3 regions of the Methylopila sp. 73B genome follow, and region 2 is predicted to be linked to each of the others. Evidence: riboswitches for the same ligand, from Rfam matches in the RefSeq annotation. Region 2 holds a riboswitch; each other region holds the start of a gene.
What was found. Region 2 has a riboswitch for cobalamin ahead of K244_RS0104285 (CbtB-domain containing protein). Riboswitches for the same ligand answer to the same signal wherever they lie in the genome.
Positions count from the first base shown of each region.

Region 1: linked by a shared signal. The riboswitch ahead of K244_RS0111035 (TonB-dependent receptor) and the one ahead of K244_RS0104285 (CbtB-domain containing protein) in region 2 are both predicted to bind cobalamin.
Region 3: linked by a shared signal. The riboswitch ahead of bluB (5,6-dimethylbenzimidazole synthase) and the one ahead of K244_RS0104285 (CbtB-domain containing protein) in region 2 are both predicted to bind cobalamin.

Region 1 covers NZ_JAFV01000001.1:2,274,798-2,285,161, reverse strand. Annotated here, with positions in the region: gene phnY (phosphonoacetaldehyde dehydrogenase) at 102-1,553, shown strand; gene K244_RS0111060 (putative 2-aminoethylphosphonate ABC transporter substrate-binding protein) at 1,691-2,695, shown strand; gene K244_RS0111055 (putative 2-aminoethylphosphonate ABC transporter ATP-binding protein) at 2,926-4,026, shown strand; gene K244_RS0111050 (putative 2-aminoethylphosphonate ABC transporter permease subunit) at 4,065-5,738, shown strand; gene K244_RS0111045 (aspartate aminotransferase family protein) at 5,756-7,126, shown strand; gene K244_RS0111040 (Na/Pi cotransporter family protein) at 7,362-9,017, shown strand; cobalamin riboswitch at 9,098-9,298, shown strand; gene K244_RS0111035 (TonB-dependent receptor) at 9,417-10,364, shown strand, end outside.
Region 2 covers NZ_JAFV01000001.1:882,437-892,800, forward strand. Annotated here, with positions in the region: gene K244_RS0104250 (N,N-dimethylformamidase beta subunit family domain-containing protein) at 1-580, shown strand, start outside; gene cobO (cob(I)yrinic acid a,c-diamide adenosyltransferase) at 715-1,317, opposite strand; gene cobN (cobaltochelatase subunit CobN) at 1,329-5,300, opposite strand; gene cobW (cobalamin biosynthesis protein CobW) at 5,447-6,487, opposite strand; gene cobU (bifunctional adenosylcobinamide kinase/adenosylcobinamide-phosphate guanylyltransferase) at 6,484-7,035, opposite strand; gene K244_RS0104280 (CbtA family protein) at 7,043-7,795, opposite strand; gene K244_RS0104285 (CbtB-domain containing protein) at 7,809-7,991, opposite strand; cobalamin riboswitch at 8,027-8,234, opposite strand; gene K244_RS0104290 (Zn-dependent hydrolase) at 8,312-9,562, opposite strand; gene K244_RS0104295 (hypothetical protein) at 9,580-9,960, opposite strand; gene K244_RS0104300 (aspartate aminotransferase family protein) at 9,962-10,364, opposite strand, start outside.
Region 3 covers NZ_JAFV01000001.1:3,070,324-3,080,687, forward strand. Annotated here, with positions in the region: gene K244_RS0114710 (TonB-dependent receptor) at 1-637, shown strand, start outside; gene K244_RS0114715 (biliverdin-producing heme oxygenase) at 680-1,276, shown strand; gene K244_RS0114720 (energy transducer TonB) at 1,280-2,134, shown strand; gene K244_RS0114725 (thioredoxin domain-containing protein) at 2,416-3,054, opposite strand; gene K244_RS0114730 (TIGR00645 family protein) at 3,290-3,832, shown strand; gene K244_RS0114735 (hypothetical protein) at 3,935-4,435, shown strand; gene bluB (5,6-dimethylbenzimidazole synthase) at 4,448-5,155, opposite strand; cobalamin riboswitch at 5,230-5,414, opposite strand; gene K244_RS0114745 (heme-binding protein) at 5,551-6,273, opposite strand; gene denD (D-erythronate dehydrogenase) at 6,649-7,626, opposite strand; gene K244_RS0114755 (SDR family oxidoreductase) at 7,850-8,596, opposite strand; gene K244_RS0114760 (GNAT family protein) at 8,610-9,311, opposite strand; gene K244_RS0114765 (IlvD/Edd family dehydratase) at 9,362-10,364, opposite strand, start outside.

The sequences.
Region 1 (10,364 bases), 1.4 Mb from region 2:
GGCGCGGGTCTTCACCTCTCCCCGGCGGGGAGAGGTCGCCGCGCAGCGGCGGGTGAGGGGGCTTTTCGCCCAAACATGACGCTCGAAACGGAACCGACGCGATGAACGCCAACGTCAAGCCGCCCTTCCGGGCCGAATCCATGCGGATCGCGGGCAAGCTCGTCCAGACCGACGACATCGTCGAGGTGAAGAATCCCTACGACAATTCGGTGGTCGGCACGGTCCCCGCGGCGCGGGCGGAGCATGTGCGCGAGGCCTTCGCCAAGGCCAAGGCGTTCAAGCCGACGCTGACCCGCTACGAGCGCCAGCAGATCCTGCAGAAGACCGCGGAACTGCTGCGGGACCGGAAGGAAGAGTTCGCCCGGCTGATCACCGCCGAGGCCGGGCTCTGCTGGAAGGACAGTCTTTACGAGGCGAGCCGGGCCTACGACGTCTGGTCGTTCGCGGCCCAGCTCACCATCAAGGACGACGGCGAGATCTACTCCTGCGACATCTCGCCGAACGGGAAAGCCCGAAAGATCTTCACGACGCGGCTGCCGTTGCTGGGCGTGATTTCGGCGATCACGCCGTTCAACCACCCGCTCAACATGGTGAGCCACAAGCTCGCGCCCGCGATCGCGACCAACAACCGGCTGGTGCTGAAGCCCACCGAGCTGACGCCGCTGACCGCGCTCGCGCTCGCGGACGTGCTCTACGAGGCGGGCCTGCCGCCGGAGATGCTCTCGGTCGTCACGGGCAACCCGTCGACGATGGGCGACGCCATGATCACCGACCCGGACGCCGACCTCGTGACCTTCACGGGATCGGTGCGGGTGGGCAAGCACATCGCGAACACCGCCGGCTACAAACGCATCGTGCTGGAGCTCGGCGGCAACGACCCGCTGATCGTGATGGAGGACGCCGACCTCGACAAGGCGGCGGAGCTCGCCGTCACCGGCGCGACCAAGAACTCCGGCCAGCGCTGCACGGCCGTGAAGCGCATCCTCGTGGTCGAGAGCGTCGCGGACGAGTTCTCGAAGCTCGTGGTCGAGAAGGCCAAAAAGCTCAAGTGCGGCGATCCGATGGATCCCGCGACCGACGTCGGCACGGTGATCAACGAGCGCTCGGCGATCCAGTTCGAGGGCCGCGTGAACGACGCGGTCGCCAAGGGCGCCGAGGTTCAGCACGGGGCGCCGCGCCGGGGCGCGCTGTTCGCGCCGACGGTCGTCGACAATGTGCCTTACGACTGCGAGCTGGTGCACGAGGAGACCTTCGGGCCAGTGATCCCGATCGTGCGTTGCCCCAACGACATCGCCGAGGTCATCCGCATCTCGAACTCCACCGAATACGGCCTGTCGTCGGGCGTCTGCACCAACCGGCTCGACTATGTCTTGCGCTTTGTTGCCGAGCTCGAGGTCGGCACCGTCAACGTCTGGGAAGTGCCGGGCTATCGCATCGAGATGTCGCCGTTCGGCGGCATCAAGGACTCCGGCCTTGGCTACAAGGAGGGCGTCGTCGAGGCCATGAAGAGCTTCACAAACGTCCGCACCTGGTCGATGCCCTGGACGGCGTAAGTTTGGGCGCCCGTGAATAAAAAGAAATCTTGTCAGATAACTGCAACAAAGGTTGAATAAAATATCGGCGTAAACGCAATCGAAAACAGCCGCTTTGGCGGCGCATTGACGGGGATACAGCGGTGAAGACTTGGATCTTGGCCGGCGCTGCCGCCATTTTTGCTTTGACGGCGCCGGGCGCCGCGTTCGCCGACAAGACGAAGGTGACGATCTACACCGCGCTGGAGAACGATCAGCTCGGGCCCTTCAAGCAATCGATCGAAGCCGCCGTTCCCGAGGCGGAGGTCGCCTGGGTGCGGGACTCCACCGGGGTCATCACCGCGCGTTTCCTCGCGGAGAAGGACAATCCGCGGGCGGACATGGTGGTCGGCCTCGCGGCGTCGAGCCTGCTCATGTTCGAGAAGGCCGGTCTGCTGGAGGCCTACAAGCCGGCCGGCGCCGACCAGCTCAAGGAAATTTTCCGCGATTCCAAAGAGCCGTACGCCTGGACCGGCATGGACGCCTTCCTCGGCGCGATCTGCTTCAACACCGCCGAGGCCGGCGGCGCGGCGGCGCCCGCGTCCTGGAAGGACCTGCTGAAGCCCGAGTTCAAGGGCAAGATCGTGATGCCGCACCCGGCCTCGTCCGGCACCGGCTACCTCATGGTCGCCGGCTGGCTGCAGAGCATGGGCGAAGAGGAGGGGTGGACGTTCATGGACGGGCTCCATGACAACATCGCCGCCTATCTGCATTCCGGCTCCGCCCCGTGCGTCCAGGCCGCCCGCGGCGAGCGCGTGATCGGCCTTGCGCTCGACATGCGCGGCGCCGCCGAGAAGACCAAGGGCGCCCCGATCGAGGTCATCCTGCCGAAGGAAGGCGTCGGCTGGGAGATGGAGGCGAGCTCCATCGTCAAGGGGACGAAGAACCTCGACGTGGCGAAGAAGATCGCGGACTGGGTCGCGACCAAGGAGGCCAACGCGCTGTTCTCCAAGACCTACGCGATCGTGGCCTATCCCGGCGTCTCGAACATCCCTGCGAACTATCCCGCCGGCGCCGAGCAGGCGATGATCAAGAACGACCTGTCGTGGATGGCCGACAACCGCGAACGCGTGCTGGCGGAGTGGTCGAAGCGCTACGAGTCCAAGGCCGCGCCGAAGAAGTGAGGCGCTCGTGACGCCGCGCTGAACGCGACGGCGCCGAGCGTCACCTCTCCCCAGTGGGGAGAGGTCGGCCCGCAGGGCCGGGTGAGGGACCTTGTCTCAATGGGAAAGACCTCAGGCCCCCTCACCCGCTCGGCTCCGCCGACCGACCTCTCCCCACAGGGGAGAGGCAAGGGCTGCGCCTCGCCGTGAACGGCTGCAGGTTTTTCGAAAGTGTGAACAAGGGCTCCGCCATGACCGTAGCCGATACGATCGCCAGCTCCTTCCTCCGCGTGCGGGGGCTGGGCAAGAGCTTCGGCGCGTTCCAGGCGCTGAAGGACGTCGATCTCGACGTCGCCCGCGGCGAGTTCGTCTGCTTCCTCGGACCGTCGGGCTGCGGGAAGACCACGCTGCTGCGCGCGATCGCCGGCCTCGATCCGCAGGACGAAGGGACGATCCACATCGCGGGGCGCGACGTCTCGAAGGCGCCGCCGTCCGAGCGCGACTTCGGCATCGTGTTCCAGTCCTACGCGCTGTTTCCCAACCTCACGGTGGCGAAGAACGTCGGCTACGGCCTCGTCAACCGCTCGCGCCCGCGGCGGGAGATCGACGAACGGGTGGCGGAGCTGCTGGCGCTGGTCGGCCTGCCCGAGCAGGGGGCGAAGTTCCCCGGCCAGCTCTCCGGCGGCCAGCAGCAGCGCGTGGCGCTCGCCCGGGCGCTCGCGACCTCGCCGGGCCTGCTGCTGCTCGACGAGCCGCTGTCGGCGCTCGACGCCAAGGTGCGCGTGCGGCTGCGCGACGAGATGCGCGCGCTGCAGCAGCGTCTGGGCGTCACCACGATCATGGTGACCCACGACCAGGAGGAGGCGCTCGCCATGGCGGACCGCATCGTGGTGATGAATCACGGCGTGATCGAGCAGGTGGGGACGCCCGAGGAGATCTACCGCCGTCCCGAGACGGCCTTCGTGGCCGACTTCGTGGGCCACATGACCTTCCTCGACGCGGTCGTCACAGGCCCCCGCAGCGTGAAGGTCGGCGCGCTCGACTTCATCGTGGCGGAGGACGCCGGCGCGGCGGTCGGAACGTCGGTCAAGCTCGCGCTCAGGCCGGAAGCGGTCCAGACCCGCGGCGTCGCGGCCGACGCGCCGAACCGGTTCGACGCCCGGGTCGGCGACCTCGCGTTCCTCGGCGCCTTCTGCCGCGCCCAGCTCGCGCCGGTCGAGCCCGGCGCGCCCGTCATCGCCGCCGACATCTCTGCCAACGCCATGCGCGACCTCGGCGTCGCGACCGGCGACGTCCGCTCCGTCGCCTTCCCGCCGGAGGCGCTGCGCGTGTTCGCCGCGGCGGCCTCGTGAGCGAGCTCGCGACGTCCGCGCCTGCGACGGCCCGGGCCATGAGGTTGCGCCGCTCGGGCCTGGGCGAGGCCCAGGTCGCGGGCGGGCTCATCGCCGTCGTCTGCCTCGTCCTGATCCTCATCATCGCGCTGCCGCTGTGGACGCTGCTGTCGAAGAGCGTGCAGAACGTGGACGGCCAGTTCGTCGGCCTCGCGAACTTCGCGGCCTACGTCCGTTCGCCGACGCTGGTCGCCTCGCTGGTGAACAGCGTGATGGTGGCGGGGCTCGCGACCGCGATCGTGATCCCGCTCGCCTTCGTCTACGCCTATGCGCTGACCCGCAGCCGCATGCCGCTGAAGGGGCTGTTCGCCGCCGCCGCCCTGCTGCCGATCTTCGCGCCGTCGCTGATGGCGGCGCTCGCGCTGATCTACGTGTTCGGCAACCAGGGCATCCTCAAGTTCTGGATGATGGGCGCCTCGCTCTACGGGCCGATCGGCATCGTGGCGGCGGAGGCGCTCTACAGCTTCCCCCACGCGCTGCTGATCCTCACCACCGCGCTGTCGCTGTCCGACGGGCGTCTTCGCGAGGCCGCGGACGCTCTCGGCACGACGCGGCGGCGCATCTTCTGGACCATCACCTTGCCGGGCGCCCGCTACGGCCTCGTCAGCGCGGCCTTCGTGGTGTTCACCCTCGTCATCACCGACTTCGGCGTGCCGAAGGTGATCGGCGGCCAGTTCGACGTGCTTGCGACCGACGCCTACCGCCAGGTCGTCGGCCAGCAGAACTTCCCCATGGGCGCAGTGGTCGGCCTCGTGCTGCTGATCCCGGCGGTGGCCGCCTTCTTCGTGGACCGCCGCGCCCAGAAGCGGCAGACCGCGCTGCTCTCGGCGCGCGCGACGCCATACTTCCCCAAGCGCGACCGGCAGCGCGACTGGTCGCTGTTCGCCTTTGCGGCGCTGGTCGGGACCGCCATCGTCGCCACCTACGGCGTCGCGGTCTGGGGCTCCTTCGTGCGCTACTGGCCGTACAACCTGTCGCTGACGCTCGCCAACTACGACTTCGCCAACGTCGAGCCGACCGGCTGGGAGGGCTATTTCAACTCCCTGAAGCTCGCGGGCCTCACGGCGGTGATCGGCACGGCCTTCGTGTTCGTCGGGGCCTATCTCATCGAGAAGCTAACCGTGTTCCCGCGCCTCCGGGGCTTCGCGCACTTCCTCGCCATGCTGCCGATGGCGGTGCCCGGCCTCGTGCTGGGCCTCGGCTACGTGTTCTTCTTCAACGCCAGCTGGAACCCGCTCAACGTGCTCTACGGCACGCTGGTGGTGATGGTGATCAACACAGTCGCGCACTACTACACCGTCGCGCACATCACGGCGCTGACGAGCCTGAAGCAGATCGACCGCGAGTTCGAGGCGGTCTCGGCCTCGCTCAAGGTCCCGTTCTGGCGGACCTTCTCCCGCGTCACCGCGCCGATCTGCATGCCGGCGATCCTCGACATCGCCGTCTATCTCTTCGTCAACGCCATGACGACGGTCTCGGCCGTGATCTTTCTCTACGGCTCCAGCACAAAGCTCGCGTCGATCGCGATCGTGCACATGGATGAGGCCGGCGCGGTCGCCTCCGCGGCCGCCATGGGCACGGTGATCATGGCGACCGCGATCGGCGTGAAGCTGCTGCATGTGGCGCTCAACGCTTTGGTCTTCGGCCGGCTGCAGCGCTGGCGCGTCCGCTAAACGCCAAGGAAGTGAGCATGAAACCCCGTCTCGTCGCGCAGTCCGAAAGCGACACCAACCTGACCGACCGGCGAGCCGCCTGGCAGGCGGGGGCGCTCGACGGGCCGACCCGGGCGCTGCTCGCCCGCGATGAACGCGCCTTCCTCCGGCAGTCGGTCTCGACGCCCTGCCTCAACGCCATCGCCAAGGCGGAGGGGATCTGGATCGAGGACGTCGCGGGCCGGCGCTACATGGATTTCCACGGCAACAACGTCCATCACATCGGCTACGGCCATCCGCGCCTGAAGAAGGCGATCGCCGATCAGATGGACGCGCTGCCCTTCGCTCCGCGCCGCTACGCCTGCGAGCCCGCGGCGCTGCTCGCGGAGAAGCTCGCGTCCATCACGCCCGGAACGCTCTCGAAGGTGCTGTTCACGACCGGCGGCTCCGACGCGATCGAGCTGGCGGTGAAGATGGCGCGGATCGCGACCGGCCGGTTCAAGACGCTGTCGTTCTGGGACGCCTTCCACGGCGCGGGCGTCGGGGCCGGCGCCATGTCCGGCGAGATGCTGTTCCGCTCAGGTCCCGCGGCGCCGCTGGTCGCGGGCGCGCTGCAGGTCGCGCCCTTCGGCGGCTATCGCTGCCCCTATGGGACCACGACGCCGGAGGCGAGCGGGGCGGCCTGCGCCCGGATGATCGACTACGTGCTGTCGCGCGACAGCGACGTGGCGGCGCTCGTCGCCGAGCCGACGCGCGCGGTGCCCTACGTGGCGCCGCCCGGCTTCTGGGGCGAGGTGCGCGCGATCTGCGACCGCCACGGCGTGCTGCTGATCTTCGACGAGATCCCGACCGGGCTCGGCAAGACCGGCCGCATGTTCTCCTGCGAGCACGACGGCGTCGCGCCCGACATCCTGGTGACCGGCAAGGCGCTCGGGGGCGGCATCCTGCCAATCGCGGCGCTGATCGCCCGATCGGAGCTCGATGTCGCGCAGGATTGGGCTTTCGGCCATTACACCCACGAGAAGAACCCGGTCACAACGCGCGCCGCGCTGACGACGATCGAGATTATCGAGGACGAAGGGCTGGTCGAGAACGCCGCCGCCGTCGGCGCCTACGCGCTGGAGCGCCTGAAAGACATGAGCAGCCGCCGCGAGGTCATGGGCGACGTGCGGGGCAGGGGGCTTTTGCTGGGCGTCGAGATGGTGAAGACTGGCGGGTCCGACCCTGACGGGGCGCTTGCGGAGGACATCATGTACCGCGCGCTGGACCTCGGCCTGTCGTTCAAGACCACGATGGGCAACGTCATCACCCTGACGCCGCCGCTGACCCTGACGCGCGACGAGATGGCGCTCGCGCTCGACCGGCTGGAGACGGCGATCGACGGCGCGCTCGCCGAGAGGGGAGATTGAGCCGGGCCTTCCCCCCTCACCCTTGCGGGGAGGGGCCGGGGGTGGGGGTGGTTCCGGACACGTCGCCGACCCCCATGCCGCTCTGTGCCGACCCACGGCGTTCGGTTCTGGACCACCCCCACCCTTACCCTCCCCGCAAGGGGGAGGGGGCGGAGACGTCGGGCCGAGAACCGTGGAGCGCAGCGCGTCTGGGTTCCGGCTCAAGGCCGGGACACGCGCGCAGCGTCGCGACAGCATGAGCGCCACCCACGTCCTGATCGAACTGCTGGGCGAGGTCGCGCTTCTGCTCTGGGGCGTGCACGTGGTCAGCAGCGGCGTGCAGCGCGCCTTCGGCAGCGACCTGCGCCACATGCTGGGCGAGGCCCTGCGCAACCGCGGCCGCGCCTTCCTGGCCGGCGTCGGCGTCACGGCCCTGCTGCAGTCGTCGACCGCGACCGCCCTGATGATCGCCTCCTTCAGCGGGGCAGGGGCCGTGGAGCTCGCCCCGGCCCTCGCCATGATGCTGGGCGCGAACGTCGGCACCACGCTGATCGTGCAGGTCGCGTCCTTCGACGTGTCCTATGTCTTCCCGCTGCTGCTGTTCCTCGGCGTCGCAGTCTACCGCCGGGGGCGGTCCAGCCTCGTCCGCGACCTGGCGCAGACCGCGATCGGCCTCGGCCTGATGCTGCTCGCGCTGCATCTGCTGGTGGAGACCATGCGGCCGATCGAGGCTTCGGCCACGCTCCGGATGCTGCTCGGCGCGCTGACCGAGGAGCCGCTGATCACGGTGCTGCTGGCCGCCGCCTTGAGCTGGGCCGCGCACTCTTCGGTCGCGGCCATGCTGTTCGTGATGTCGCTCGCGGGCGCGGGCGTGATCTCGACCGAGGCGGCGCTCGCCATGGTGCTCGGCTGCAACCTCGGCAGCGCGCTCAACCCGCTGATCGACGCCATGGGCGGCGCGCCCGCGAAGCTTCGGGCGCCGCTCGGCAATCTCGCCAACCGCCTCGTCGGCTGCGCGCTGGCGCTGCCGTTCCTGGGCCCGATCGCACAAGCGCTGTCCGTCGTCGACGCCGATCCGGCGCGGCTCGCGGCGCTTGGCCATCTCGCCTTCAACCTCGCCACCGCCGCGCTGTTCATCGGCCTGCTGCCGCAGCTCGCGGCGCTTCTCAAGCGCGCGCTGCCCGACCGGCCGACGGAAGGCGATCCCGCCACGCCGCTGTACCTCGACGAGGCCGCGCTTTCGACGCCCTCGGTCGCGCTCGCCAACGCCGCGCGCGAGGTGCTGCATATGGCGGACGTGGTGGAGGGCATGCTGAAGGGCTCGCAGGGCGCCTTCGCCCATGACGACATCGGCCGCGTGCTCAACGTCAGCCGCACCGACGACGTGCTCGACACGCTCTACGACAAGATCCAGCTCTACATCGGGGCGATCGACCACGACCGGCTGAGCGACAAGGAGACCCAAAGGGTCTTCGCCACGCTCGCTCTCGCGATCAACCTCGAGCACATCGGCGACATCGTCGACAAGAACCTGATGGAGATGGCGGCGCAGCGCATCCGCGACAAACGCCTGCTGCCGCCGGCCGCGATCCAGCGCATCGACGCCATGCACGCGCGGCTGTGCGAGCACCTGCGCCTCGCGGTCGCGGTGTTCATGTCGGGCGACCACCAGGCCGCCCGGCGGCTGGTCGCAGAGAAGGAGCAGTTCCGCGAACTGGAGCGCGAGGCCACCGAACGCCATTTCGCCGAGATGCGGTCGGGCCGCGCCGACCAGATCGAGACCAGCGCGCTGCAGCTCGACATCACGCGCGACCTGAAGCGCATCGAGGCGCACATCGCAGCGACCGTCCACGGCCTGCTCGAGAGCGACGGCCAGCTTCGCGCGAGCCGGCTGGCGCCGGGGCGGTCCTGACCGGCGTCGCTCCTGTTGATGGGCGGGAGCTGAGGTCCCGAGTCGGCCGCAGCGCCAATTGACAGCCGCGACATGTCCGCCATAGCGTCCGCCGCGACGGTTCCCCTCGGGGATCAAAAGGGAACGCGGTGCGGGTCTAACGACCTCATGCCGCGGCAGCCCCCGCTACTGTAAACGGCGAGCGCTTCGTCACTCAGCCACTGGGCCTTCGGTCCCGGGAAGGCGACGACCAGCGCGGCGACCCGTGAGCCAGGAGACCTGCCGTCAGTCGTGTGGTCACACGCGAACGCGTCGGGCGGGGTGCACCGATGGTGGGCGAACCGTCGGCGCACGTGACGTGCGTTTGCGGCAAGACCTCGAGTTCGCGGTGACGTGCCACTCGTCCCGCTCGGGGTCTCCATGTCCAACCTGTTGTCCCGCCCACGGCGCGCCCACGCGGCCGCCGTCCTCGCCGTTTCCTCCGTCCTCGCCGCCTCAGCGGCCGCCCAGCAGGCGCCCGCCGACGACTCCACCGCGCTCGAAGAGATCTCGGTCACCGCGAACCGGGTCGAGGGCCCGGCCGCCGCGATCGGCAGCGCGGTCTCCTCGATCTCCGGCGAGGAACTGAAGCGCCGCCAGATCCGCGTCGTCTCCGACGTCCTGCGCGAACTCCCCGGCGTCGCCGTCAACCGCACCGGTCCGCTCGGCGCCCTGACCCAGGTCCGCATCCGCGGATCGGAGGGCAACCAGACGCTCGTCATCGTCGACGGGATCCGGATGAACGATCCGGGCACGAGCGCGGAGTTCGACTTCGCCAACCTGCTCAATCTCGAAGTCGAGCGCGTCGACGTGCTGCGGGGTCCACAGAGCGCGCTCTACGGCTCCGACGCGGTCGGCGGCGTGATCAACATCACGACCCGCAAGGGCGAGCCGGGACCGACGCGCTTCCGGGCGAACATCGAGGGCGGTTCGTTCGGCGCCCTCACCGGCACGGCCTCCGTGTCCGGCGGAACGCAAGCCTATGACTATCTCATCGCCGGCCAGGGCTATCGCACGAGCGGGATCTCGACCGCCAAACGCTTCGACGCCTTCGCGCCGACCTCCTCGCTCGACCGCGACGGCTACCAAAGCGGAACAGGCCTCGCCAAGGTCTCGGTTCGGCCAAATGAGCTCCTCGAGTTCACCGGCGTCGCCCGCTACACCGACTTCAAGGCCGATCGCGACGGCTTCGGAGCCGCCTCCGACGGATCGCCCTTTGCGGCCTCCGTCGACACTCGCGACACCGAAAAGGGCAAGCAGTTCTACGGCCGCGCGCAGATGACGGCGACGCTGCTCGACGGCGCCTGGGGCCATGTCGCGGGGCTGAGC
Region 2 (10,364 bases):
CGAGCACTATCTCGCCACCACCGGGCAGAAGAGCGGGCTCTGGAAGAACCTCGGCCGTCCGCCGCAGAAGACCTTCGGCGTCGGGTTCATCGGCGAGGGCTTCGAGACCAGCCGGCCGTTCCGCCGGATGCCCGACAGCTACCACCGCACGGTCGACTGGATGTTCGAGGGCATCGAGGGCGAGATCATCGGCGACTTCGGCCTCGCCTACGGCGGCGCCGCGGGCCTCGAACTCGACCGCTACGACCTCACGCTCGGCACGCCGCCGCACGCCAAGATCATCGCCTCCTCGGGCGGCCACAGCGACAACTACATGCTGTCGATCGAGGAGATCCTCTACCCGTACCCCGGCCTCGCCGGCTCGCAGGACTACCGGCTGCGCGCCGACCTCGTGTACTTCCCGACGCCCAACAACGGCGCCGTGTTCAGCACCGGTTCGATCGCCTTCTGCCAGGCGCTGCCGATCAACGGCTTCGACAACAACATCTCGAAGCTGCTGGGCAATCTGGTCGACGCCTTCACTAAGCCCGGACTGCTGCCGGGATCGTTCTGGGTGAACGAGGAGAAGCAGTGGAAGTGAGGGCGGGCGTGAGCTCGCAAATCCTGGCTCTCTAAGGGAGAGCCTCGCGTCGTATCGCGGCCTTGGCGGAATGACGACGCGATAGATCGCATCGACGCAGAGCGTCGCTTCATTCTGTGTCCCCGGCTTCCGCGCTAGAACTCGACTCCCGCCTGCGCCTTCACGCCATCTCGGAAGGGGTGCTTGATCTGGGTCATCTCGGTGACGAGGTCGGCGATCTCGATCATCTCGTCCTTGGCGTTGCGGCCGGTGACGACCACATGGCAGCCCTCGGGCCGCGCCGCGATGGCGGCGAGCACCTCCTTCAGGTCGAGGTAGTCGTAGCGCAGCACGATGTTGAGCTCGTCGAGGATCACCATCTTGATCGAGGGATCCGCGATGAAGCGCTTCGACATCTCCCACGCCTCCTGCGCGGCGCGGATGTCGCGCTCGCGGTCCTGCGTCTCCCAGGTGAAGCCCTCGCCCATGGCGTGCACCTCGACCTGATCCGGGAACCTGCGCAGCAGGTCGCGCTCCCCGCTCTCCCACGGGCCCTTGATGAACTGCACCACGCCGACCTTCTGGCCGTGGGCGATGGCGCGCATCGCCATGCCGAAGGCGGCGGTGGACTTGCCCTTGCCCTTGCCGGTGTGGACGATCAGCAGCCCTTTTTCGACCTGCCGCTCGGAGACGATCTTGTCCTGATGCTCCTTGCGCTTTTTCATCTTCTCGGCGTGGCGGGCGAGATCTTCGGTCATCGGGCTCTCCTTTATCCCTCCTCGCGCGCCAGCGCGGGGAGGGTGGCCTCGGCCGTCAGGTCGAGGTCGGGTGGGGTCTTCGACGTCGAGCGCAGTCCGGCGGCGAACCCCACCCGGCCGGCTTCGCCGTCCACCCTCCCCTGTCCCAGGGGAGGGATCGCTAGCGCTTCCAACTGCGCCATCGCGCTGTTGCGGGTCGGCCGCCAGAAGCCGCGGCGCTCCGCCTCCAGGAAGGCGCGGGCCATGGCGGCGAGCGCCGCGGGGTTCGCCTCCGCGATGAATCCGCGCACCGCCTCGTCGCCGAGATAGGCGCCGTAGAGCGCGTCGAACTGGTGCGAGCCGACGACGTCGGTGGTGGCGGCGAAGCCCGAGAGGTTCGTCACGGTCGCCAGCATCTCCGCCGCGCCCTTGTGGCCGTGCTCGCGCATGGCGTCGATCCACTTGGGGTTCGTCGCCCGCGCCCGCACCACCAGCGCGATCTCCTCTTGGAGCGAGCGCACCACCGGCGTCTCGGTCCGGGAGGTGTCGAGGTGGTAGATCGCAGGCGCCACGCCCTTCAGCGCCTCCACCGCCGCGGAGAGGCCGCCGGCGAACTCGTGGACGTCGTCGGAATCGAGCAGGTCGAACTCGCGGGCGTCCTGCGTCTGCACCACGCCGTCGACCCCTTGCGCGATCGCGTTCAGCTCCGCCCGGGCCGCCGTTCCCTCAACGCCCTGGGCGTAGGCGAAGCCGCTCGCCGTGAGATAGGCCTCGGCCAAATCCGCGCGGGTCTCCCAGGCGCCGGCGTCCAGCAGCGGCGCGAGGCCCGTGCCGTAGGCGCCGGGCGCCGCCCCGAACACGCTGTGGCCGGCGCGGCCGGCCTCCGCCTCAGTGCGCAGGCGGGCGCGGATCGGATTGGCCTCGTCGTCCTCGCCCAGCGCGCCGACGAGCCGAACGGCCTCGTCGATCAGGTCGATCTGGAACGGGAAGGCGTCGCGGAAGAAGCCGGAGATGCGGAACAGCACGTCCACGCGCGGGCGCCGAAGCTCGGCCAAGGTCAGCGGAACGAGCCCCACCACGCGGGACGAGCCCGCCTCCCACTGCGGGGCGACGCCCATCAGCGCGAGCGCCTGGGCGATGTCGTCGCCGCCGGTGCGCATGTTGGCGGTGCCCCAGGCGGAGATGGCGAGCCGGCGCGGCCACTCGCCCTGATCCTGGAAGTGCCGGCGACACAGCACGTCGGCCGCCGTCCGCCCCAGCCGCCAAGCGGCCTCGGTCGGGGCCGAGCGCGGATCGAGCGCGAAGAAGTTGCGGCCCGTGGGCAGCGCGTCAAGCCGCGCCCGCGTCGGCGCGCCGGACGGGCCGGGCGCCACGAAGCGCCCGTCGAGCGCGCGCAGCAGGCCGTCGATCTCGGCCGCGCCGGAGACGTCGACGCGCGGCGCGACGACGGTCGCGAGTTCATGGAGGACGGCCCGCGATCCCTCCCCTGGGACAGGGGAGGGTGGCCCGGCGAAGCCGGGTCGGGTGGGGTGGGCGTCGGGACTGAGCTCTACGCCCGCGACCCCACCCGACGCCGCCTCCGGCGGCGCCACCCTCCCCACGCCTTCGGCGCGAGGAGGGATCCCCGCGCTCGCCTCCACCAGCCGCAACGCCAGGCGCTCCAGCCGCTCTACCGTGTCGCCCACGGTGCGCCAAGGCTCGTCGGACACCTCGACCAGCGCCACGGGCCGCGGGCCGGTCCAAGGCGCGGCGAAATCGGGCCTGAGCGGGTCGAAGCCGTGGAGCCCGAGATCGCTCGCCAAGGCCCGCGTCAGCGAGGCGTCCTCCGGCCGCGCCCCGCGTGGGGAGCGCACCAGCGCGACAAGCAGTTCGGCCCGCTTCGCGCCTGTCGGCGAGCGGCCGAAGACATGCAGCCCGTTGCGGACCTGAAGCTCCTTCACCTCGCACAGGAAGGCGTCGAGCTTGGTCAGGGCGTCGTCGGGGTCGTCGGCGATCGAGAAGCCGCAGTCGCGGTCGAGGCCGAGACTCGCCGCGCGGGCGAGGATCTCCTTGCCCAGGCTTGCCGCCCGGCGCGGGTCCAGCCCCTGCGCCTCGGCGTATTCGTCCACCAGCGTCTCGACCTCGCGCAAATCAGCGGTTCCGTCCGCGCGCGCGAGAGGCGGCGTGAGGTGATCGATGATCACGGCCGCCGCACGGCGCTTGGCGGCGGCGCCTTCGCCGGGGTCGTTCACGATGAAGGGGTAGACGTGGGGCAGGGGCCCCAGCGCGATCTCGGGGTAGCAGGCGCTGCTCAGCGCCAGCGACTTGCCCGGCAGCCATTCGAGGTTGCCGTGCTTGCCGACGTGGACGACTGCATGGACGCCGAAGACCTCGCGCAGCCAGACGTAGAAGGCGAGGTGACCATGGGGCGGCGGCAGGTCTGGATCATGATGCGCGGCCTTCGGGTCGACGTCGAAGCCGCGTGAGGGCTGCACGCCGAGGACGAGGTTGCCGTAGACGCGCAGCGCGAGGCGGAAGCCGCCGGCGGCGCGGTCGAAGGTCGGATCGCTCTCGGGCGCGCCCCAGCGGTCGCGCATCTTGTTCCGCGCGGCGTCCGGGAGGGCGGCGAGGAAGCGCGTGTAGGCGGGGAGGTGGAGAAGCGCCGCGCTCGTGTCCCGGCCTTCGCCGGGACAAGCGGTGGAGCGTGTCAGCGCCGCCGTCATCGCCTCCACCACCGCGGCGCCGGTCTCCGGCGCGCCCCCCGCCGCGTAGCCGGCGGAGCGCAGGGCGTCGAGCATCACGGCGGTGCTTTGGGGCGTGTCGAGGCCGACGCCGTTGGCGAGGCGCGCCGCGCCGGTGGGGTAGTTGGCGAGGATCAGCGCGACCCGGCGGTCGGTCCGCGGCGTGGTGCGCAGCCGCGCCCAGTTCGCCGCGAGGTCGGCCACGAAAGCCACGCGGTCAGGAGCCGCCTCGAAGGCGACGATCTCCGTCTCGGTCGCGGCGTCGACGCGGCCGGCGGTCTTGAAGGCGATGGCGCGCGTGAAGATACGGCCGTCGATCTCGGGTAACGCCACGCCCATGGCGAGGTCGCGCGCGCTCAAGCCCCGGGGGGAGGCCTCCCAGGTCGCGCGGTCCATGGCGGCGAGCGCGACCTGCAGCACCGGCGCGTCCGCCGAATCGAGCGGCGTCGCGGCCCAGACCGCGCCGGGCTTCGACACCGCGAACACGGTCGTGTTCAGCACCACGGCGGGGCGGACGGCCGCGAAGGTCTCGCGCACGAAGGCGGCGGCCGCGGCCTCCTTCAGCGAGGAGACGAAGATCGGCAGCGGCCCGAGGCCTCGGGCGACCAGCGCCGCGATGAGCGCGTCGATCGCAGCGACGTCGCCGGCCTGGTACTGCGCGCGGTAGAACACGATCGGCGACGCGGGCGCGCCTTCTGGCCACTGAGCGGCGATTGAGCCAAGGTCCGGCGCGGCGAGGCCTGGCCAGTAGAGGCCCGCGGCGGGCGTCGCGATCGGCTCGGCGCCGACCGGCGCTCCGTCGACCCAGGCGCGGCAGGCGTCGAGCGCCGCCGCGACGTTCGCGGGCCCGCCCTCCACCAGCAGTCGCCACAGCCGGTCGGCCTCGTCCAAGGGCACGGTGGAGCGGGCGATAAGGTCGGGATCGGCGTTGTGGCAGCCGGGCATGACCGCGAGCTTGACGCCATGGCGCCGCGCCATGCGGACCGCCTCCTCGACCCCGTAGGGCCAGTAGGCGGCGCCGCCGAGGAGCCGCAGCACCAGCAGCTTGGAGCGCGCGACCGTCTTCTCGAGGAAGAGATCGACCGACATGTTGTGGCGCAACTTCTGCAGGCTCGCGAGCCGCAGCGACGGCGCCCCGTCGCCGAGCGCAGCATGCGCGCGGGCAAGGCCCGCGATCTCCGTGTCGGCCGCGGAGACGATCACGACGTCGGCCGGCGTCAGGTCGAGATCGACCGCCTCCGTCCCGTCGCCGATCGGCTGCCCTTGGGCCTTCAGGAGGTGCATTCAGATCTCCTCGATGGAGGCGCGCGTCGTCCCGGCCGGCGCGGCGCAGCCGCGCAGAGCCGGGACCGTCTTCAGAACGAAGCGCCGCTTCCTCATGACGATCCCGGCTCTCGACTGACGCCTCGGCCGGGATGACGGCATCCGCTTCACCCCGCCAACGCCTTCGCGATCGCGGCCTGGTCCACGCCCTTCTCGCCGATCACCACCAGCCGGCCCAGCCGCGCTTCGCCGGGCTTCCAGGCGCGGTCGAAATAGGTGTCGACGCGCGTCCCGACCGCCTGCACCACGAGCCGCGCGGTCTTGCCCGCCACCGGCACGAAGCCCTTCAGCCGCAGCACGTCGTGCGCCTCGAGCACGCGGCGCACCCGCGCCTCCAGTTCGCCGGCGTCGGCGGCCTCGGGCGTCTCGGCGATGAAGCTCTCGAAGTCGTCGTGGTCGTGCTGCACCTCGCCCTCGAGCTCATGGGTCGTGGGGCGCGCGTCGATCTTGTCTTCGACGCCCGAGGCGAGGCTCAGCAGCACGTCGGCCGGCAGGTCGCCGTTGGCGGCGGACACCACGCGCACGCCGGCGCTGGAATGCGTCAGCACGTCGGCCTTCACGGCTTCGATCTCGTCTTCCGACAGGCGGTCGGCCTTGTGCACGATGATGAGGTCGGCCGAACGGACCTGGTCCTGGAACAGCTCCTCGATCGGGTTCTCGTGATCGACGTTGGGGTCGGCGGCGCGCTGGGCGGCGACCGCCTCCTCGTCGTGGGCGAAGCGGCCGTCGCGGACCGCGGGGCCGTCGACCACGGTCACCACGCCGTCCACCGTCACGCGGGTCGCGATTTCCGGCCAGCGGAAGGCGCGCACCAGCGGCTGGGGCAGGGCGAGGCCGGAGGTCTCGATCACGATGTGGTCCGGCGTCGGGTTGCGGGCGAGGATCTTCTCCATGGTCGGGATGAAGTCGTCGGCGACGGTGCAGCAGATGCAGCCGTTCGCGAGCTCGACGATGTCCTCCTCGCGGCAGGCCTCGCTTTCGCAGGCGCGCAGCACGTCGCCGTCGATCCCGACGTCGCCGAACTCGTTGACGATCAGCGCGATCTTCCGGCCGCCGGCGTTCTGCAGCAGGTGGCGGATCAGCGTGGTCTTGCCGGCCCCGAGGAAGCCGGTGACGACGGTCGCGGGGATCTTGTGGGATGCGGTCATGGGGTCGGCTCCTTCGGGAGCTTGAGATTGAGGGGGAGGCCCGCCGCCACCAGCGTCACGCGGTCCGCGATCGCGGCGACAAGCTGGTTCAGCCGGCCCTGATGATCGCGGAAGGCGCGGGCCAGCGCGTTCTCGGGGACGATGCCGTAGCCTACCTCGTTGGAGACCAGGACGACGGGAGCTTGCGCGGCGCCGAGCGCCACGAGCAGGCCATCGACTTCGCGCTCCACGTCGAGATCCGCCAGCATCACGTTGGTCAGCCACAGCGTCAGGCAGTCGACCAGCAGCGCCGTCCCGGGCGCGGATTCGGCGGCGACGACGCCCGCGAGCGCCAGCGGCGCCTCGACCGTGCGCCAGCCCTCGCCGGCGCGGTCGGCGCGGTGACGGGCGATCCGCTCCCGCATCTCGTCGTCGAAGGCCTGCGCCGTTGCGACATAGACGAGGTCGAGCCCGGTCGCCGTCACCAGCCCCTCGGCGAAGCGGCTCTTTCCAGAGCGCGCGCCGCCGAGGACGAGGGTGACGGTCCCGCGGCGCGCGGGGATGGGCATCGTCCCGTCAGGCCGCCGCGAAGCGCCCGCGCAGGGCGCCGGCGAGAACGCCGATCGCCGCCCAGAACACGAAGCCGGTGACGATCACCGCCACCACGAAGTCGTGCTCCAGATCGCGCGGGATGGCCGGCGCTTCGGTCGCCTGTGGCGCGCCGATCACGTGCGGCGCGGCGATCAGCACGATCGCGCCGAGCGCAGCCATGGGCGAGCGGCCGTAGGCGAGCAGGGCGAGGCCGGCCGCGGTCGCGATCGCCGTGCCGATCCACCAGATCTGGCGGTCCATCAGCGGCGCCCCTTCGACGCCAGGCGCCTCCGGCGGCAGGCCGATGGAGGGCGCGAGCGTGAACACCGCGAAGCCGGCGAGGCCCCAGAACAGGCCCTCGCGCCACGAAGTCAGGCCGCCCTTGAGCTCACTCGCGGCCACAAGCAGCAACGCGAAGCCGACGCCGCTGACGACGTTGGCGGCGAGCGTCCAGAGGAAGCGCTCGGCCCCGTCGGCGGGCGCCCATTCGTCGCCGCCGCCGTGCTCGTGGGCTTCGGCCGCCGCCACGTCGGCGGCGGACGCCGCGAGGTGGTCATGGACGCCAGAGGCTTCATGGTCGTGGGGCTTTGGCGCCGACGCCTCGGAGCGCGCCTGCTCGAAGACTTCCGCCTTCACGATCAGCGGCTGGGCGCCGAACTGCTGGACGACGGTCAGGACGACGCCCGCGCCGAAGCCCACCAGCGCCGCGAGAAGGACGATGGTGCGAAAGAGGGTCATCTTGGTGATTCCCTCAGTGGCAGGGAAAGCCGATGGAATGCCTGTGGTCGTGCGCCGCGTTGTGGGCGGCCGCCATCTGCGCGAAGCCGGTCCCGCCAATTACGATCACGCCAAGCAGAAAGGCGCAGACGATCGGCAGCGCGCGGGTCGCGGAGAGGGCGCCGGCGCGGGTCGGGGAACGGGTCAGGTCGGTCATCACAGGCCTCATGTGCCCTCCCACCGAGGGCGTTGGCGGTTGCTCGCGGTTCCGGCAGGTGTCCTGGCTCGCGGGTCGCGGCGGTCGCGCCGGCCTTCCCAGGTCGAAACCCAGTGGCCATGGTCCTTGGCGCGCCGCTCGCCGCTCACAGTTGCGGGGGCAGCTCCGGATTCGACGCGCCGAGGCGCGTCCCACCGGATTCCCTCAGAGGTCCCGAAGGACGCCGAAGCGAATGACCGAGGCGTAGCAGACGACGGAGGGCGGGACAACGGAAAGCGCAGCCGCCGTTCGTAGGATGGGTGCCGTCAGCGGACCACGCCTTAGCCGAACTTCCGGTCGTAGCGAAGGGCGGCGTCGAGCAGGACCTGGGCGCCGGCGGCGCACTGCTCCAGCGTGGAGCTTTCGGCCTCGTTGTGGCTGATCCCGTCCTTGCACGGCACGAAGATCATCGCGGTCGGCGCCACCCGCGCCACGTAGGCGGCGTCATGCCCGGCGCCGGAGACCATCCTGCGCGAGCCTTGGCCGAAGGCCTCAGCCGCGGCCTCGACCGCCGCCACGCATTCGGCGTCGAAGATCGTCGCGGGCTGGTCCCAGATGCGGACCGGCGCGCCTTCGAGGCCGAGGTCCGACGTGATCTCCGCGACCGCCGCGATGAGGTCGGCCTCCATGGCCGCGACCTTGGCGTCGTCGGGCGAGCGGAAGTCGACGGTGAGGAAGACCTCGCCGGGGGAGACGTTGCGGGAGTTCGGCTTGACCTCCATCAGGCCGACGGTGCCGACGCAGTCCGGCCGCGCCCGGCCGATGCGATCGACCGCCGCCACCACGCGCGAGGCGCCGACCAGCGCGTCGCGGCGGAGCCGCATCGGCGTCGCGCCGGAATGGGCGTCTTGGCCGATGAGCGTGATCTCGTACCAGCGGATGCCCTGCACGGCCTCGACCACGCCGACCATCTTGTCCTCGTCCTGCAGGATCGGCCCTTGCTCGATGTGGAGCTCGAAGAAGGCGGAGAACGTCCGCGCCCCGCAGGGCTCGTCGCCGCGGTAGCCGATGCGTTCGAGCTCGGCTCCGAAGGTCGCGCCCTCGCGGTCGGTCTGGGCGAGCGCCGTCTCCTTCGCGATCGCGCCGGCGAACACGCCCGATGCGAGCATGGCTGGGGCGAAGCGCGAGCCTTCCTCGTTGGTCCAGTTTACCAACTCCAGCGGCGCATTGGTCTCGTAGCCGGCGTCGTGAAGAGTGCGGAGGACCTCGAGCCCCGCCAGAACGCCCAGCACGCCGTCGAACTTGCCGCCGGTCGGCTGGGTGTCGAGGTGGGAGCCGAAGGCGATCGGCGCGAGGTCGTCGCGACGGCCCGGCCGGCGGGCGAACATGTTGCCCATGTCGTCCACCGTCACCGCGCAGCCGAGCGCCTCGCAGGCCGCGCGGAACCAGTCGCGCACCTGACGGTCTTCGTCGGACAGCGTCAGCCGCCGCACGCCGCCCTTGGGCGTGCCGCCGAAGGCCGCGGTCTCGTGGATTGCGTCCCAGAGCCGCCGGCCGTCGACGGCAAGGTTGTGAGTGGTGGGCGTCGCCATGGGATGCCTCCGGAGGATCAGTAGCCGAGCAGGGCGGCGACGATGCCGACCGGCGAAGGGGAGAGCCCCCGGCCGACCGCGATCGCCTCCCAGACGAACAGCACGAGCGCCGTCGCTCCGAACGCCACGCCGAAGCGCCGGAAGGCGTCGCCCACGCGGGTCGCGGCCTCGGCGCGCGCCAGCATGACGATGGCGGCGGCGAGCGCGGCGGCCACGAGCACGACGACGATCGCGTAGCGCAGGTTCGCTGCGCCGCGGATCTGCGGGCTGTGGCCGAGGCCGACCACAGACAGCGCGATCAGGCTGATGAAACCGAGGCCCCATCCGAAGAAGGCGGCGCGGCTCAGGGGGCGGTCGTCGGAGGGGCGAGGGGTGGGGGATCTGTCGGGAAGCGTCATCTCAGTCGAGCGTGCGCAGCACGTCGGCGAGCGTGCCGACCAGTTCGTCGATCTGCGCTTCCGAAATGATCAGCGGCGGCGACATCGCGATGATGTCGCCGGTGGTGCGGATCATGATCCCTTTCTCGTAGGCCTTCAGGAAGGCGGAGAAGGCGCGCTTGGTCGGCTGCCCCGGGATCGGCTCGAGCTCGACCGCCCCGACGAGGCCGATGTTGCGGATGTCGACGACGTGGGGAAGGCCCTTCAGCGCATGCAGCTCGTCGGCGAACCGCGCGCCGGTCTCGCTCGCCCGCGTCAGCAGGCCTTCCTCGGCGTAGGTGTCGAGGGTGGCGAGCCCCGCCGCGCAGGCGAGCGGATGCGCCGAGTAGGTGTAGCCGTGGAACAGCTCGATGACGTGCTCCGGA
Region 3 (10,364 bases), 2.2 Mb from region 2:
CTTCCGCAAGGAAGGCCTGTACTCCGTCGGCGACAAGGGAATGGTGAAGCTCAGCTACTTCAACTGGGACGTAAAGAACTACATCTCCCGGCGCTTCACGGCCTACGAACTCAACGGCATCACCGTGTCCGGCATGCAGATCTTCAACATCGACAGGGCGAGATTCGAAGGTCTCGAGTTTTCCGGCGTCTACGAAAACGCAGGTTTCAAGGCTGAGCTTACGGCGAATTATTATCTCGACGTCACCTTCTGCCGCACTGCGGATGCGTGCGAAAGCAAGTCGCTTTACTCCGACTACAGCACGAACCATGTGCCTCCGGAGTATTCGCTCAGCCTGACGGCCTCGCAGGAGTTCTGGGACACGCTCACCCTCGGCGGCCGCATCCAGCATGTGGGCAAGCGCGCCATCGGCCATGGCGACGCCACCGCGCAGGGATTGAGCCAATTCATCGCCTTGGTGGACTGGAAGCCCTACACGCTCGTGGACGTGTTCGCCGAATACAAGATCAACGAGTATTTCACAGCGAACGTCGGAATCGAGAACCTTACGGACAAATACTACGTCGATCCGCTGTCTCTCGTTCTACAGCCAGCGCCCGGCCGGACCTTCACCGCCTCGCTCACCGCAAAGTTCTGAGTCGGCCCGTCCCGGACCAAGCTCTCCAGCCCGGAAAGTCGAATGAAAACGCTCGATCTCGTCAGCCAAGCCAACAGCCTCTCGAAACGTCTGAAAACGGAAACCGCCGCGCAGCACGCGGCGCTGGACGCGGCAATCATGGCGGGGCGGCCGTTCGCGAGCCTCGACCTCTATGGCCGGTTCCTCGATGTGCAGCGCGCCTTCCACCGCGACGTCGACGCGCTCTATGGCGACCCGGAGCTGATCCGGCTCGTTCCGGGGCTGCCTGCGCTGCGCCGCCTGCCGCTGATCGTCCGGGACTTGGCCGATCTCGGCCTGCCGCCGCGGGAGGAGGCCGACGCCCCCGCTTTCGCCCATGGCGAGACACACGACCTCGCCGAGGCGCTTGGCTGGCTTTACGTGGCGGAAGGTTCCAATCTCGGCGCGGCGTTCCTGCTCAAGCAGGCGGCGAAGCTCGGCCTGTCCGAAAGCTTCGGCGCGCGGCATCTTGCGCCTGCCGCCGACGGGCGCGGCCTGAGCTGGCGGAGCTTCGCCGCGGCGCTCGACGCCGCCCCGCTCGACGCCTCAGCCGCACGCGCCGCGAGCGGCGCGCAGGCGGCCTTCGCGCGCATCCGAAGCCGGGTGGCGAAAGCCTTCTGAGCCATGAGTCGGACGGCCTCGATCGGAGCGAGCGCGACCGATCACGACGTCCTGCGCTGGACGGCGGCCGCGCTTTGGATCGTCGCCCTGCACGTGGGCGTCGCATGGTGGGCCTTGCTCTCTCCGCCGATCGCCCTGCCTCCGGGCCCGCCGCCGGCGATCATGATCGACCTCGCGCCCCTGCCCGAGTCGGTCGCGACCGACGCCGAGCAATCCGCGCCGGATGAAGTGTTTGCGGAAGCCGCCGAGGCGGCGGCGGCCTCGCGGTCCGAAGCCGTCCCCGACGAGGCTGAGACCGAGGAGCCTGACGAGGTCGCGGAGGCGACGACCGAAGACGCGGTCGAACCGGAGTTGCCCGAGCTCGATGCGGTCGAGGTTCCGCTTCCCACGGCGCGGCCCGAAGTGCGCCGAACCGCCGAAGAGGCGCCGCCGCGGCCAAAGCCCAAGAAGCCCCGTGCGCAGCCCCCGGCTCCGAGCGCTCCGCGTCAGGCCTCCGCCGACAGGGAGCAGGCGAGCGCGCCGGTCGCGCTGTCGGACCGAACCGCCGCCTCCGCGAGCGCGTCCGGCGCCGCCGGCGAAAGCCCCGTCACGTGGCAGGCCCGCCTGATGGCGCACCTCGAGCGGCGCAAGCTCTATCCCTCCGCCGCTCGCGCCCGCGGGGAGACGGGGACGGCCTATGTGCGGTTCCGCATCGACGGCGAGGGCAACGTGCTGTCAATCTCGCTCGCCCGCTCGTCCGGCCATTCCGAGCTCGATCAGGCCGTTCTGGCGCTGGTCCGGCGCGCCTCGCCTGTGCCCGCGCCGCCGCCGCAGGCCCGGCGCATGATCACGGCGCCGGTGCAGTTCAGCGTACGTTGAGCACGGTCCTGCTACTCAGAAATGGACGCACTTCAGTCCATTCCGGCTCGGCGGCAGGCCCCGGAGGAGTCGATGCGCCATGAGGAGGTACGCGCGACCGCCACGGTCAACGAGTTCCCTCCATTCGGCCAACAGCGGCCGAGCGTCAGTCAGCCGGGCACAATTTCGCCAACCTGAGGCGACGTGGAGCATCGTATGCTGCAACCCCTCATTCTCTGAGGCTGGAAATTTTTCCTGAGCGGGGTTCGATGGTTTTTCAAGCCGTTCCGCCGCACCCGCCGTCAGGCCAGCATCGGGTCGACGATCGCGCTGAAGCGCTCGAGAGTCAGCGCCCCCTGCTCCTTCCGCCCGCCGCTGAAGAAGAAGGTCGGGGTGCCCGTCACGCCGGCGACCGCGCCGCCGCGGGCCACCGTGTTGACGTCGTCGAGCAGCTTCTGGTTGGAGAGACAGGCCTCGAAGGCCTCGTTGGTCATGCCGACCTGCTTCATGACCCGCTTGAGCTCCGCGACCGGATCGGGCGCGTGCGCCCAGGTTTCGGAGCTGCGGTAGAGCAGGTCGATCGTCGAATACCAGCGATCCTCCGGCGCGCAGCGCGCCAGCATGAAGCCGCCGGCCGCGAGCGCGTTCGTCGGGAACTCCCGCATGACGAAGCGGATCTTGCCGGGATCGACGTACTTCGCCTTGATCTGCGGCCAAGTGTTGAGGTGGAAGTTCAGGCAGTGATGGCAGGTGATCGACGCGTATTCGATCACCTTGACCTTGGCGTCGGCCGGTCCGAACGCCTGTTCGGGGAGCGGCCCCGGCTTGGCGAGAGCGGCCTCGTCGACGGTTTGCGCCCGCAACGGCGCGACGCCCAAGGCAAGGCTCAGCGGGGCCGCGCCCATGGCGGCGAGCAGCGTTCGACGGCTTTGGCCGATCATCCTTCATCCTCCCGAGTTTCACGCACACCGTGACGCCATCGCGGGGCGCCGGTTCAAGAGGGCGGAGATCACGAATAGGCGAGCGCTCGATTTGCCCCCGGGGGGTCCATCGGTCGTCGGACGGCGGCGAACCGCCGCGCTTCACGTCTTCGAGCGGTCGCCCGGGACCGCCGCGCCGCATGCTATCCGGGGCCCTCGGCGCATCGCCGACCGTCATCAACTCCGGAACCCGACCTTGTCCGCTGAAAAGCCCCTGTCCGCAGGCCGCCTGCGTCCGTTGCCTCTTGTCATCTTCAGCTCGCGCTGGCTCCAGCTGCCGCTCTATCTCGGCCTGATCCTCGCGCAGTGCGTCTACGTGTTCCAATTCCTAAAGGAGCTGTGGCACCTCGTGAGCCACGCCACCTCCTTCACCGAGCAGCAGATCATGCTGACCGTGCTCGGCCTGATCGACGTCGTGATGATCTCGAACCTGCTCGTGATGGTGATCGTCGGCGGCTACGAGACCTTCGTGTCGCGCCTCGGCCTCGCCGGCCACCCCGACCAGCCAGAATGGCTGAGCCACGTCAACGCCGGCGTGCTGAAGGTGAAGCTCGCCATGGCGATCATCGGCATCTCGTCGATCCACCTCCTGCGCACCTTCATCGAGGCCGGCAAGATCGGCGTGCCCGGCGGGCTCACCTCCGAAGGCGTGATGTGGCAGACCATCATCCATTCGATCTTCATCCTCTCGGCCATCGGCATCGCCTTCGTCGACAAGATGACGCAGCAGGAGCACTGAGCGGCGCGCAGGCTCCGGGCGTCGCCGCGGCCAGGGTTGATTCCGCCAGCGTGATCGGGCGATGACTCCTGCGGTCCATCCGCGCCGCAGGAGACCCGAGCCATGATCTCAGCCCGCCTCTCGCCCGCCGTCGCGCTCTCCTTGCTCGCCTTCGGCCCGACCGCCGCATCGGCGCAGGACGCCCCCGAGGTCTGGAACTCCGGCTACCAGATGGGCGCGCACTGGGCGGCGGTCTCCACCAAGGGCGGCGACGTGCTCTCGTTCTCCTGCGGCGAGGGCGGCGGGCCCCATGTCCAAAAGGGCGCCTCGGCGCGCGTGGTGCTGGCCTCCATCAAGGGCCAGGCCGCGACGCGCCAGACAGTCGAGGCGCAGTTTGTCGCCGACGGCCTCGCGGTCGCCTTGCCCATGACCGCGTCGGAGGGCGAACTGACGCTTGGCCAAGGCGCCGACCCCGCCGCCCTGGCCAAGCTTGTTGGCGCTCTTCGGACCGCCAAGGCCGTGTCGGTCGCGATCGAGGGCGTCTCCACGTCCTTCGCATCGACAGGATCAAGCGAAGCGCTCGAAGGCGTCGCCGGCTGCGCCAAGGCGCAGGCGAAACCGTAACCGGCGGGGCCCTCACTCGGCCTGAGTGGGCCTCTCGCCCCAGCGCTCCTCGAACACCACGTCGTCGAGCGGCGACCGTCGCGCCCAACGCCGCGCCTCGAGCTCGGGCCGGACGAAGAGTTCATCGACGTAGCCCACGCAGAGATAGGCGACGACCACGGCGCGCTCCGGCACGCCGAGCAGAGGCTTCAGATCCTCCGGGTCGAAGATGCTGACCCAGCCGACCCCGACCCCCTCCGCCCGCGCCGCGAGCCACAGGTTCTGCACGGCGCAGACCGTGCTGTAGAGGTCGGTGTCGCGCTGGTGCGTGCGGCCGAGGACCTGCGGCCCGCCGCGGTCCCGGTCGCAGGTGACGCAGATGTTGAGCGGCGCGGTCAGGATGCCTTCGAGCTTCAGGCTGCGGTAATGATCGCCGCGCGCGCCCTCGAACCGTTCGGCGGCTTCCGCGTTGCGAAGCGTGAACGCCTCGTGGACGCGGCCGCGCGTCTGCGGATCGCGGATGAGGATGAAGTTCCAGGGCTGCATCAGCCCGACCGAGGGCGCGGCGTGGGCCGCGGCGAGGATGCGCCGCAAGACGTCGTCCGGCACCGGGCGCGCCGAAAACTCGTTCCGCACGTCGCGGCGGGTCTCGATGGCGCGGTAGACGGCGCCCCGCTCGGCTTCGGAGAACGCCCCCGCCGGCGCAAGGTCCGAGGTCTGGTCGCCCTGCGGCAGGGGCATCGGAGACGTCACGGCAAGCGACATCGCTTTCGCTCCTCTTCAGCGAATGCAACGCCCCTCCCGCCGTCCGCGCGGTCATGGCTCTGGCGTCCGGCCGGTCTTCTGGCTCGGGATCGTCCCGGGCGCGGCGCCTTCCCGGCCTTGTCGGCCAGTGGCGTCATGCCGTCCCGGTCCCCCTCACAGCGTCGGGCACGCCGCGGGTTCGCACCGCGTTTCCGATTCTCCCGCTCGCGCGGGCACCGAACGATGCGGATGCTAGCCGCCCGCGCCGCGACGGCCAAGCCGCCGATGGTCGTGGACCCAGCGCGCCGCACGTCGCGCGGCGCGCCTCACAGGGGCCTGTCGTGCGGCGGGCGGGAACAATCACCTGCGGCGCGACCCGCTCGTTGGCGGCGTCAGGATGCCGGGACAGTTACGCCTGCGGTGCCCCTATCGTTCGGGCAATGCGGATGTCCGTTCGTGTTGTCGAAGATCATCTTGTCGGCGACGTTGGTCGGCGTTCTCGCCAGCCTGTTCCGCGTGCGGAACGCTGTTGAATGATCGGCGCAGGCCGTGTCCCCCGACAGCCCGAGCCCGCCGACCGCGGTGTTGCCGCTGTAGAGACCAAGTCCGCCGCCGAAGGTGATCGTGCCGCCGACGCGCTTGCCGATCAGCGGGTCCTCCGGCGTTCCGAACTTGGCGTAGTCGCCGTCGTAGACGGCGTCCCCATCCAGCGGGTTGCCCGCCGCGAGACCGAAGAGGGGATTGCCGCCGCTCGGGCTGCCCTGCACCCAAGGGTACAGCATCGCCGTCGAGATCGGCGCACCGTCAAGGCTGAGGCCGTTCGCGGTGAACGCCTTGGCGGCGGCGATCTGACGGCTGAGCAGCCATTGGGATCCAACGGTCGGTCCTGAGTAGGCGACGGCGCACACCGTCCCGCTACGGTTCACCACGACCGCCCAGTAGTGGTTGTTCAAGCCGGTGGAATCGACTTCGTCGGCCTGGAGAAGCGCTGATCTCAGCGCCGCGTGAGTGACCGGGCAATCTTCGGCTTGAGCAGCGTCGACATGCGCGACGGCGGCAAAGCCAGCCACGGTCAGCGTGCACGCAAACGCGCGCCCCATTTTCTGCAAGTTCATGGCGTTTCCCCGGAAAGTGTCGTTGTTTGAAGAACTGCATTCGCAGTCGACGCGTCAGCAAAAGCACGTCAACGCACAGGGCCGACCGTGTCGACCGGGCATCTCAACTATTCACGCAACAATTCGGGGGATATTAATCAGCCAGATGGGTATCCAAACAAAGACCAACGGTGGAAGGGAAGCTCCGCCGGCTGCTTTTGTCAATCAAAATTGGTAGCGAAAGACAACCTACGTGCTTTTGAACTCGTCCGGATTGGATGGCGTTTGGGTCGGCTTCACGGCCCGCGGCCGACGGGCCGTGAGGCCGACGGTCGCCGCCAGAAGGGCGCGGCCTCGCTTTCGCAGAGTTGAAGTCCGCGCCCCAAGCGGAGCGGCTTACGCCACGAAGGACCCGCCGAGTTCGTCCTCGATGTGCGCGCGGACGATCGCCTCGAAGCTGTCGTCGGCCTTGAAGCCGAGCTCGGCGGCGCGCTTCGCCTCGAAGGCCTCCGGCCAGCCGGACACGATCTTCAGCACGGTCGCGTCGGGCTCCCGCTTGATGCGCGAGGCGACCGCGTCGCCGGCGACGGCCTTCAGGCCCTCGATCATCTGGCCGACCGTCACTTCGACGCCCGGCAGCGTGATGTTGCGGCGCGGGCCGACCGCGGCGCCGTCGATCTCGGCGGCGTGGATCAGGAACTGCACTGCGGCGCGGGGGCTCGCCAGCCAATGGCGCACGTCGTCGCCGACGGGGAGGATCGCCTCGATGCCGGACAGCGGCTCGCGGATGATGCCGGAGAAGAAGCCCGAAGCCGCCTTGTTGGGCGCGCCCGGCCGCACGACGATGGTGGGGAAACGCAGCCCAACGCCGTCCACGAAGCCCTTGCGGGTGTAGTCGGCGAGCATGAGCTCGCAGCATGCCTTCTGCGCGCCGTAGGAGGTCAGCGGCGTCAGGTGGAAATCGTCCGGGATGTACTCGGGGAACGGCGCGCCGAACACGGCGATCGACGAGGTGAAGACCAGGCGGGGGACGTAATTGGCGTGGCGGATGGCCTCCAGCAGGTAGCGGGTGCCGTCCATGTTGATGCGCCACCCCTTGTCGAAGTCGGCCTCGGCCTCGCCGGAGACGATCGCCGCGAGGTGGAAGATCACGTCGGGCTTGTCGGCTGTCAGCTGCGACGCGGTCGCCGGCTCGGAGAGATCGGCCGCCGAGACGTTGACCGGGAACGCCGCGCCTTCGGGGGCCTTGGGGACAACCACGTCGACGAGGTCGAGCCGCTCGATGGTCCGGCCGGCGAGAGCGCCCTTGGCGACGAGTTTTTCGGTAAGCTTGCGGCCGACCATGCCGGCGGCGCCGATGACGAGGATATGCATTGTGTCTGTCCTGCTTACTGGGCGGACCATCGAGAGCCCGTTTGGAAATCTCAATCAGAGCGACGAGGTTGGGCGTGCGGTGAGACGCCAACCTGCGGTCGGCTCCTCGGCGTGGGGGGTCTGACGTCAGGCGCCTGGACCTCCTCATGCTGGTGAGCCCGCGTCAGCGGGCGTCTCGAAGCACGCGCACCCTCTTCTAAAGTCTCATGCGCTAGCCGGCCACCTAGATCGCAAAGCCGCCGTCGACGAAATGGAGGTGGCCGGTGACGAAGCTGGACTCCTCGCTGGCGAGATAGACCGCGAGCGCGGCGACTTCCCGGCCCTCGCCGAGCCGGCCCATGGGTTGGCGGTCCACGAAGGCCTGCCGGACCTCGGCCAGCGGCTTGCCCGACGCCGCCGCCTGTTCGGTCATGCGCTGCTCGAGCGAGGGCGACTGCACCGTGCCCGGGCAGATGGCGTTGGCGCGCACGCCGGAGCGCACGAAGTCCGCGGCGACGCCCTTGGTGAGGCCGACCACCGCCGCCTTGCTGGCGTTGTAGACGTAGCGGTTGGGCACCGCCTTCGCGACGCCCGCGACCGAGGCGACGTTCACGATCGAGCCTCGCCCGCGCTCCAGCATGCCGGGCAGTACGGCGCGGATCGTCCGGTGCATGGAGCGCACGTTGACGTCGAAGGCGAGGTCCCAGTCGGCGTCCGTGCAGTCGAGGATCGAGCCGGCGTGGACGACGCCCGCGGCGTTGGCGAGCACGTCGAAGGGCCCGTGCGCCGCGACCAGCGCAGCGACCGCCGCGCCGTTGCGCACGTCGAGCGCGGAGGTCACGGCGCCTGCGAGATCGGCGAGCTTGGCGGCGTCGAGATCGGTCGCGACCACCTCCGCGCCCTCGGCCAGGAACGCCTCGGCGATCGCGCGCCCGATGCCCTGCCCCGCCGCCGTCACCAGCGCGCGCTTGCCCTTCAGCCTGTCGGCCACCGCCGCCTCCCTCTCACAGCTCCGCGCGGATGTCTTCGAGCCGACGCGTCTGCCGGCCGCCCGCATCGAAATTGGCCGGCTCCAGCCAGCGCTCGAAAGCCGCCTTCACGCGCGGCCAATCCTCGTCGGTCATCGCGAACCAGGCGGTGTCGCGGCTCCGGCCCTTGACGATCATGTGCTTAAGAAAAACGCCCTCGAAGCGGAAGCCGAACCGGAGCGCCGCCGCGCGGGAGGGCGCGTTCAACGCGTCGCACTTCCACTCGTAGCGCCGGTAGCCGAGGTCCTCGAAGACGTAGCGCGCCATGAGGTGCATGGCTTCCGTCGCCGCGGGCGTGCGCTGCAGGAGCGGCGAGAACAGGATCGAGCCGACTTCGATCACACGGTGGTTCGGCTCAATGCGCATGTAGGAGGCGCGGCCGATCGCCCTGCCCGTCGCAGCGTCCCGGATCGCGAGAAAGACGGGGTCGGCGAGGCCCGCGGTCTTGGCCAGCTCCGCGGCGAGCGACTCCTCCGAGGTGAAGGGTCCGTTGAACAGGTAGGTCCAGAGCCCTGCGTTCTCAGCGCCCGAGACCACCGGGAACAGGTCGGCCGCGTCCACGCCCGGGTTCGGCGGGGTAAGGCGGACGAAGCGCCCTTCGAGCGTGGTCGCCGCCGGACGCAACGCCGGCTGCGCATAGGAAACGGCGAGACCGACGGGCTGTTCGGCTGGCGGCATGACGGGCGACCTTCGCGCGAAAAGGGGCGCTGTCCGCGCCCCCACACGCTTCAGTGGTTGTCGCGCGGCACGCCCATGGACTGGGCGACGCGTTGGTACTTCACCGCCGGCTTCAGCACCATGCCGTTGTCGAACTGGTCGACCATGCTGCGCTGGATCTCCTGCCACGGCGTCTGGTGCTGCGGGACCGGGAAGCCGCCCTTGGCCGCGAGCTCCGCCCGGCGGCGGTTCAGCTCCTCGACGGGCAGGAGGATGTTGGCCTCGCCCTTCCCGAGGTCGATGCGCACCCGGTCGCCGGTCTGCAGGATCGACAGCCCCCCGCCGGCCGCCGCTTCGGGCGAGGCGTTGAGGATCGAGGGAGACCCGGAGGTGCCGGACTGGCGGCCATCGCCGATGCAGGGCAGCGCGTGGACGCCCCGTTTGATGAGCTCGGCGGGCGGCTGCATGTTCACCACCTCGGCGCCGCCGGGATAGCCGATCGGCCCCGTGCCGCGGATGAACAGCATGCAGTTCTCGTCGATCCCGAGCGACGGGTCCTCGATGCGGTGGTGATAATCCTCCGGCCCTTCGAACACGATCGCCCGACCCTCGAAGGCCTCGGGGCTTTCCGGGTTCGAGAGGTAGCGCAGGCGGAACTCCTCGGAGATCACCGAGGTCTTCATGATGGCGTTGTCGAACAGGTTGCCGCGCAGCACCAGGAAGCCCGCTTCGGCCTTCAGCGGCGCGTCGAACGGCATGATCACGTCGGCGTCGAGGGTCAGCTTGCCGCGGCAGTTGTCGCCGATCGACCGGCCGTTGACCGTGATCGCGCTCTCGTGGATCAGGCCCTTCTCCATCAGCGCCGCGACCACCGCCGGCACGCCGCCGGCGCGATGGAACTCCTCGCCGAGGTACTTGCCGGCCGGCTGGCAGTTCACCAGCAACGGCACCTTGTGGCCGTAGGTCTCCCAGTCCTGCACGTCGAGCTCCACGCCGATGTGGCGGGCGATGGCGTTGACGTGGATCGGGGCGTTGGTGGAGCCGCCGATCGCGGAGTTCACCACGATCGTGTTC